One region of the Oceanobacillus sp. M65 genome, then DNA from elsewhere that is predicted to be linked to it. Evidence: riboswitches for the same ligand, from Rfam matches in the RefSeq annotation. Region 1 holds a riboswitch; the other holds the start of a gene.
What was found. Region 1 has a riboswitch for lysine ahead of nhaC (Na+/H+ antiporter NhaC). Riboswitches for the same ligand answer to the same signal wherever they lie in the genome.
Positions count from the first base shown of each region.

Region 2: another riboswitch for lysine. It lies ahead of ACTWPF_RS07210 (Na+/H+ antiporter NhaC family protein); the one in region 1 lies ahead of nhaC (Na+/H+ antiporter NhaC).

Region 1 covers NZ_JBQQCJ010000004.1:190,298-194,631, forward strand. The annotation lists gene ACTWPF_RS16035 (glucose 1-dehydrogenase) at 1-642, shown strand, start outside; gene ACTWPF_RS16040 (iron chaperone) at 1,230-1,598, shown strand; gene ACTWPF_RS16045 (hypothetical protein) at 1,662-1,970, shown strand; lysine riboswitch at 2,102-2,274, shown strand; gene nhaC (Na+/H+ antiporter NhaC) at 2,530-3,915, shown strand.
Region 2 covers NZ_JBQQCJ010000001.1:1,526,512-1,530,845, reverse strand. The annotation lists gene ACTWPF_RS07215 (sodium-dependent transporter) at 1-338, opposite strand, end outside; gene ACTWPF_RS07210 (Na+/H+ antiporter NhaC family protein) at 645-2,204, opposite strand; lysine riboswitch at 2,370-2,545, opposite strand; gene yunB (sporulation protein YunB) at 2,597-3,388, opposite strand; gene ACTWPF_RS07200 (HD-GYP domain-containing protein) at 3,447-4,334, opposite strand, start outside.

The DNA.
Region 1 (4,334 bases):
GCTCGAAATTACGAAAGTGCAATAGAAGTAGTAGAAGAAATAGGGAATGAACGTGCTTATCCAGTGCAATTGGATGTTACCAAGGAAAGTAGTTGGAGAACAGCGATTAAGGATATTGTCGATGAATTTGGGAGAATTGATGTATTAGTAAATAATGCTGGTATTTTAAAACGTAAGCCTTTTACGGAGATCTCGGCGGAAGAGTACCTGGAGTTAATTAACGTCAATCAAGTTGGGGTATTCCTTGGAATGCAATCGGTGATTCCTTATATGGAGAAGCAAGGAAAAGGTGCAATTGTAAATAATGTTTCGATATCTGCTTTTTCTCCTATAGCGCATTCTTCCGCTTATGCTGCAAGTAAAGCGGCTGTAGTGGCGATGTCAAAATCAGCAGCTATTGAGCTAGGTCCAAAAGGTATTCGGGTGAACATGATACACCCAGGTGGGGTTAATACCGACATGGCGAAAAATGGGGAAGAGGTTCCTGCATATTATCAAACTGTCCCATTAGGGCGGATTGGGGAACCAATTGAAATTGCCAAAGCTGTCGCCTTTTTTGCTTCTGATGAGAGTTCCTATTGTACGGGAGCGGAGTTGATTGTTGATGGCGGAATGACGCTGGGAAATGGTAATGATGAATGATTAAATAGTGTACAAACTTGGAGAGCTCATAATCTAATGGAGCTCTCCTTTTCCTTAAAGTTCAATGTAAGAAAGGAGGAGTAAAGAGCGAGAAGTAAAACTAGATCATTTCCTTCCCCAGCATGGGATCATTCGTGAGGGTGATGAAACAATTTCGAAAATTCATCTATTAAAGTGCTCCGCATCAATGTTACGATATACTTGGGTGCATACTCTTTTAAATGGATATTTTAATTCTTTAATATTCTCCTACATATTTTTTTACTACTTGCTGCCGGTCTTGTCGGTCAGATTTAGGGTAAATAAGTGATTTTAAAATTCGGTATTCAATGAGGTGATATTTTGGTAAATATATTGGAAAACGTATTTCAATTATCGGCTATTGTACTACTCTTATGCTCCTTCTATTTTTACCGACATTTTAAAAAGATTAAGAGAGAAAGGAAATTAACCGCAACTGAGCTTTCTGTCTATCTGATTACTCAAGTTGCTGCATTTCTATGCGCAGGGAGTTATTTCCTTCTATTCTTGGACAGGAACTTTGGTTAATAAGTATTTTTTTATCAGTAAAAATAGGAGGGAACACGATGGAAACGTTGGAAGAATATGTAGCGCAAATTGACCCACAACATAAAGAGAGAATGATAGAGGTTTTGAGTTGGGTAAAGGAAACCTTTCCTAATCTAAAGTCCAGAATAGCTTGGAACCAGCCTATGTTCACGGACCATGGCACCTATATTATTGGATTTAGTGTTTCCAAAAAACATTTAGCTGTGGCCCCAGAGGCGGTAGGAATTAACCATTTCGCCCATGATATTGTAGAGGCTGGTTATGATTATACAAAGCAGCTTGTCCGCATCCCTTGGGAAAGTTCTGTTGATTACACATTACTCGACAAGATGATTCGTTTTAATATGATGGACAAGGCAGAGTGTTCCACGTTTTGGCGGAAGTAAGGGGAAAGATGACCATAAACAGGAAATCTTTCTATATAATTTTCTAATTAAGGAGAAGTTTCGATGAATAGTAAGAAGAAAACAGGTATGATATTAGGTATTGCTTCCCTACTAATGGTGTTTATTTGCTTCATTATATTCCTCTTTAGGGGACCGAATCCTAATATTCATATAGACGCTACCATTTTTATTGTTTTATCAGCCATTGGAATTGTATTAGCTATCTTTTCTTGGATTAAGTCTAAACGACTTACCTTTTTAATTGTTGGATTGCTAGGGAATGGTGTTGTGATGGGGTTTGGATTTCTATTGTTATTAGCGATGGGGTTAAGTGAAGCAATGAATGAGGTAGACAGGAATCTTTTCTTATAGAAAGAATCAACTGGAATTTCGGTGTGAAAGAAATATATAACAAAACCAATCAACAAAAAACAATATTCTTGCAATTATAAAAGTAGACATGTATAGTTATACTGAAAAATTTAATAGTTACCTTACCAACTCGGTGAGGTAGAGGCGCGAACATTATCAGTAATCAATTGGAGTATGACATCAGAGATGATTGATGAAAGGGATGCTCGCCGAAGTGTAATAAGGGTCAAGCTTATTATTGCTGGGATGTCTTTTAACAAGAGGCATACTGTCATGCACGTCTGCATGGAGGACTACTGATCGAATGGAAGATACCATATTGTTAACAATGATAGGTTATTTTTCTATCATTGTTTTTTTGTGTGTTTTTTTAACCTCCATTGACGACAGAAAACGAATTTAGGATGGAGGTAAACTTAATGAAGAAGATATTTATCCCGGCATAACCAGACAAACGTCTTGCGTTTAAATTCAACCGCTATTTTAATTATGAATTTATTGGAAGAGAAGATAGGCAAAAAATGAATGCCTAAATATACTATACGAGGGGAAACTACATATGAAACTATCAACCTGGAAAGCCATATTACTACTCGTCTTATCATTTTCCGTAGTTTTAGGCGGAATTTTATATCTTGACGCACCCACCACGATTGTATTAATTTCTGCTGGGGTACTTGTTATTATTTTATCTCTCATTTGGGGGATTAAATGGAGTGAAATTGAAGAGGATCTTGTAGAAACATTAAAATCAATGCTTCCAGCGATATTAATTTTGTTAGCTGTTGGAATGCTAATTGGTGTTTGGATGTTGTCTGGAACCATTCCATTAATTGTGTTTTATGGACTGAAAAGTATTGACCCATCCTTATTCCTAATTATCACGGCAATTATTTGTTCGGTTATGTCCATTATGGCGGGAACCTCTTGGGGAACGATTGGTACAGTGGGTGTTGCGCTTATGGGCGTTTCCATTGGCCTCGGTATTCCTTTACATTACACGGCAGGAGCAATTGTAGTCGGAGCGTTTTTTGGGGATAAGCTATCTCCATTATCTGACACAACCATTATGGCGCCTGCTATGGCCGGCGTGCCAATCGTGGACCATATTAAACATATGCTGTGGACCACGATTCCAGGCTATATTATTTCACTAATCCTATATTTTATTTTAGGATTTCAATTTAATGGTCAAATTGAAAACAATGAGAGTGTGGAACTCATATTATCAACATTGAGCAATAATTTTACTTTAAATCCGATTTTAATTCTTCCACCTCTCTTAGTATTGGTGTTAATTTATTTTAGAAAACCGACACTTCCCGTATTCGGAGTAGGGATTATTGCGGGATGTCTGTTGGCGGTAATATTTCAGGGGAGAGAGCTGTTTGAAGTGTTCACTGCCTTAGATGGAGGCTATACTGCTTCCACAAACGTGCCAATTGTAGATGAGATACTTCAACGTGGCGGTATGTCGAGTATGTTAGGCACAGTCGCTTTGTTGATTAGTGCTGCTATTTTCGGATCTCCCTTAAAATCAGCAGGAGTAATACAAGTTTTACTTGATAAGATTGTCGAGTTTGCTAAGAGTGGGAAAGCAATGATGACCTCTAGTTTAACTTTACATGGCATTCTATTTACCATAACAGGTAGTTATTATGTAACATACGCCGTTATTGGTCCTATCATTAGTCCGTTATACGATAAATTTGGTCTGCAAAGAAAAAATTGGTCCAGAACGATGGAGGATACCGGAACCGCTCTATCTCCAATCATACCGTGGGGTGTAACAGGTGCATTTGTTGCAGATACTCTGCAAGTATCAACAGGAGAGTTCTTCCTCTATGCACCCATGACATACCTTGGAATTATCTTCGCGCTTATTTATATATTTAGTGGCATTGGGATTTCAAAAACCAAAGTAAATAAAGCAAATGCTGCATAACGTCAATTTACAGCAACAATACAAAGGGTAGCTTAAGCAGGCTACCCTCTGGATTTGTTTATTCATTCATAGACAATCTCATTCCCCCTTTAGCTAACAGCTTTTTAAAATAGATCAGATTACATGTTAGAACGGCAAAAATCAATGGAGATAAATATACTGCTGCTGAATCCCATCGATTTCAAGTAGCCATAATTGCATTAAATGTAGAGTATCTTCGATGATTAAAATTGACTACAAACTAAGGTTTTCTAGCTTTTAAATTCTTTCTTCAATAAATAATTTCGAATAAGACTTGCCAATCTAAATTTTATCTGTTATTCTAAAGAAGAATTATTTTTGTTCGGTCTCGATCTGAGAGGAAAGTATCGCAAGACACGCTTCACCTTTTATCTAAATTGAGCATTAATAGTAATAAA
Region 2 (4,334 bases), on a different contig from region 1:
ACAGAATACGACATAGCCCATGCAACAATGACGGCATAGTAGGTGGAAATAACAAATGCTACAAGTACTGCCCACCAACCGATGAATTCCGACTTTTTATTCATTCGCTTAAATGTTAACGGTGCTGAGCCACGATGCTTGTGACCCATTGTAAATTCCATAATCAAAATCGGTATTCCTGCTGTTAGTAGTGCAAATAAGTATGGGATAAAAAATGCCCCACCACCGTTTTCATAGGCAACAGTTGGAAAACGCCAGATGTTCCCAAGCCCGATAGCAGAACCGACAGCTGCTAGAATAAAGCCAGCCCGTGTCCCCCAGTTAGAACGTGATTCCATAATAAGACCTCCCCTTTTTTATTCCTTTCTTCGTAATTGTATGTCCTACATAAGAAAGGAATGTTTAAAATCTTTGTTTTTTTCTGATATTTATGTTTGTATTATAAAGGTACAAACTACCTATGTCAAAGGAATTTTTATCCTATTCCATTTTTATCCCTAAGAATGTTCCTATGTTCCCAAAAAATAAAAAATGAACGACCTTCCGATACATTCTAGAATCGAAAAGTCGTTCAGCTTCAATATATTATTAAGGAAACCTTTTATAAAGAATTTCTTCGTTTTAGAAAACTGCTCGAATTCCCATTACTCTTTCTGAGTAGCTGTTTTGGATAGGAAACTCAAGAAGATACTAATTAAGATTATAATCAAGAGTGTGATCAACAGTGGAAGCCATACTTGATTCATTAACCCAATTAGTAAATATCCAATACTAGCAGCAACGGCTACAATGATAGCATATGGAAGCTGTGTTAGAACATGATCAATATGGTTGCTTCCCGCCCCTGTAGACGAAAGAATAGTTGTATCAGAAATTGGTGTACAATGGTCACCGAAGACTGAACCGGCAAGCACTGCTGCCAGAGATGGTAACAACATTGTTGTATCTGTTACTGCCGCTACCTCCGCTGCAATTGGTAGCATGATGCCAAATGTTCCCCATGAAGTCCCAGTTGCCAGTGCCATAAATCCGGAGATCAAGAAGAATAATAGCGGCAGCATCGACGAACTTATAGAAGCGTCATTTACTAATTGAGCCAAGTACTGACCTGTCTCCAACGTTCCAATTATGGAACCGATCATCCAAGCTAAAACAAGAATATAGATAGCAGGAAGCATGGTTTTCAAGCCTTCCACGATTACTTTAACTAAATTTTCTCTTGGTTTACTTTGCTGAAGATGGAATAAAAGAGCAGTAAGCACAGCAGCAACCCCACCAACAAATAACGATAAGTTAACATTAGTATTAGAGAAAATGGTTAAGATGGTCACATTAGAACCTGATGCAGCTGCCCCTGTAAAGATCATTGCTAAAACGGTTGCGAGAATTAATACAATGATAGGAACTAACAGATGATAAATTCTCCCGTTAGTATGTGCGGAAATTTTATTTCCAAGATCGCCTGGTACGTTTTTTTGTTCAGGGTCAACTAACTCCCCTGTTTCCATTGCACGCTTTTCATGGGTACGCATTGGTCCAATATCCAGCTTGAAATATGCCACAATGAATACGAGCAATACAGCTCCCAAAGCGTATAGGTTTAATGGGATCATTTGTATAAAAGCCTCTAATGGACGAATATCGGTAATCTCATTTGCTGCTAACAATCCACCAATTATTCCAATTATATAAGCACCCCAGCTTGATATTGGGGAAATTACGGTAACCGGAGCTGAAGTAGAGTCAATTAGATATGCAAGCTTCGCCCTAGATACTTTATGTCGATCAGTTAATGGTCTTGCTATTTGTCCCACTGCAAGACTGTTAAAATAATCATCAATAAAAATAATCAATCCGAGTACACCTGTCATGGCTTGTGATCCAGTACGTGTTTTAATTCGATGGATCATCCATTGCCCAAATGCTCTACTGCCTCCCGATGCTTGCAGAAAAGCAGTCATAATACCAAGCAATAATAGGAAACCTAGTAATAGAAGATTCCCAGTATTTGGCGCCCCATCTGCAAAAAATATGTTGCTAAAACTTGTGCCAATCTCTTTTAAGGAATCGAGAATAGAAAAATGATGAATAAACAATGCTCCTACTATAATTCCTACTCCAAGTGATACATAAATATTTCGTGTTAGCAATACAAGAAGAAGCATAAGTATTGCCGGTATGAGTGAAAATATCGTCCCTTCCATGCTGTTACCTCCGTTATTTTTTTGGTCGGTAGTAAAGGGAAATGTATGAATACCGCGATTGTCAAGTTCTGCCTCTGGAAGTAATTACCAGTTTATAAAAAGGCACAAAAAAGCAATGACAGAAAATAACCTATCATTGCTTTACAACATACGTTATCCTCCATTTCGATCAATAGTGCTCCATGCACACCAATGCATGACAGTATATCCCCTTTTCAAAGATATACCAGCTATAAATAAGTTTGACCCTTATTATGCTTCGGCAAACAACCCTTTCACCAGCTTTCATCGTTGTCATTCTCCAGCTGATTACTAATATTGCCCGCTCCTCTACCTCACCGATCTGATAAGATTTACTTATTGAATTTTCCTTATCTAATATTACCAGTCTCTTAGTCGTTATTCAAGTCATTTCGTGGAATGGAAATATTTGGACCATCTCCACTACTTTCCCCTCCACCACGATTATAAAACTCTGGAACGTCCCCCATGATAACTTTTGAATCCACATAAACCTTTGTGCTAATTGTTGTCGTTTCGGTTGTGAATGGAACTACTATTTGTACATTAACAGAAACAGGGATATAAATTTCGATTAACGCACCATTTAGTCCAATTTCTCTTTCTTCATATTTAACGTCTGACTGAATACTGCCGACAATTTCAAAGTGCACGGGGATTTTCGGCCCAAGGTTAGAAAGAATTGTACTCCCTGTTGCCTGGCCAATTGGAATTTCCACCACCGTTGGGTCCTGATTCGCTAATTCTCCTGGTGTATCCCCATATTCAATTGGGTCAAGCTCAGGATCATTTATATCCAAGGTTTCTCCTTTATTCATTCCATAAAGAAAGAACTCCGCCTTATTCGTTGCAATGCGAAGCGCTCTGTTTACAGCAACAGAATTCCAACCTAAAAGAGATACGTTTCCATTATTATCCATTCTTACATCCATGAGATCATCAAAACTAATATTTTCCGTTGATTTTACAGCCGCATTAATAGTTCTTGTTGCAAATTCTTCGGTTTTGACAACTGCAATATCCATCAACACTGGAGTAATTTTCTTATCAACAATTACGATGCTAAGTAAAACCATCAGGCCAAATAACACAATTGTAAAAAGAAAAACTGTTTTTGCTGGAGGTGTTGCTCTACTTGTACCATAACGTTTTCTAAATTTCACGTAAAAAAACCCCCTTAACACAAACTTATGCTTGTATTAAAAGGGCTAGAATTAAATATTAATCTACCAATACATCTTTTACTGTAACGTTTACAGTACGTTCCAAATCAATTTCATATGGGCTAGCTGTCGGATTTCCGTTTTCTTCTAGAATTCGAACAACTGGACGATCACATAAATTAGTGTTTTGCCTTATCACAACACCAATACGGCCATCACTTAATTCGATTGTTAATCCATTTGGGTAGGCAACAACACTCCGCTTAAACGCTTCAATCATTTCTTTATCAAATAAATTTACTGCTCCAGCATAAAGAATTTCCAACCCTTCATGTGGCAGCATAGCTTCACGATATACTCGTGAGCTTGTTACCGCATCAAACACATCCGCTATTCCAATTACTTTTGCATAAGTATGGATTTCCTCCCCTTGTATGCCTCTCGGGTAACCAGATCCATCAAGTCTTTCATGATGCTGATAAGCACAGTGGGAGATTACTGTTGGCATGTATTGGTGTTTACGAAGGTAATCAAAGCCCACTTGCGTATGCCCTTTAATTATTTCAAATTCTTCATCTGATAGCTTATCAGGTTTTTGCAGGATTTTTGGATCAATAAACATTTTTCCAATATCATGTAGCATTGCCCCTACGCCAATTTCTGTAAGCTGTTTAGTTGAATAATTTAACTCAACACCAATAGCAAGCGAATAAATCGTCACATTTAAAGAATGTTGAAAAACATAATTATCAGAGACAAAAATATCCGCCAATAGTGACAAGGATTTTTCATTTTCCTGTATGTTACTTAAAATCTGTTCTACTACGTTCGTAAGTTCCTTTGACCTTCTATCCAGAATATAAGAGCGTTGCCCCAAACCAGCATTCTTAAGCTCGATAAACGTATCTTTAATCATATTGGTTGCCTCAAGACGTAGCTCATCAGG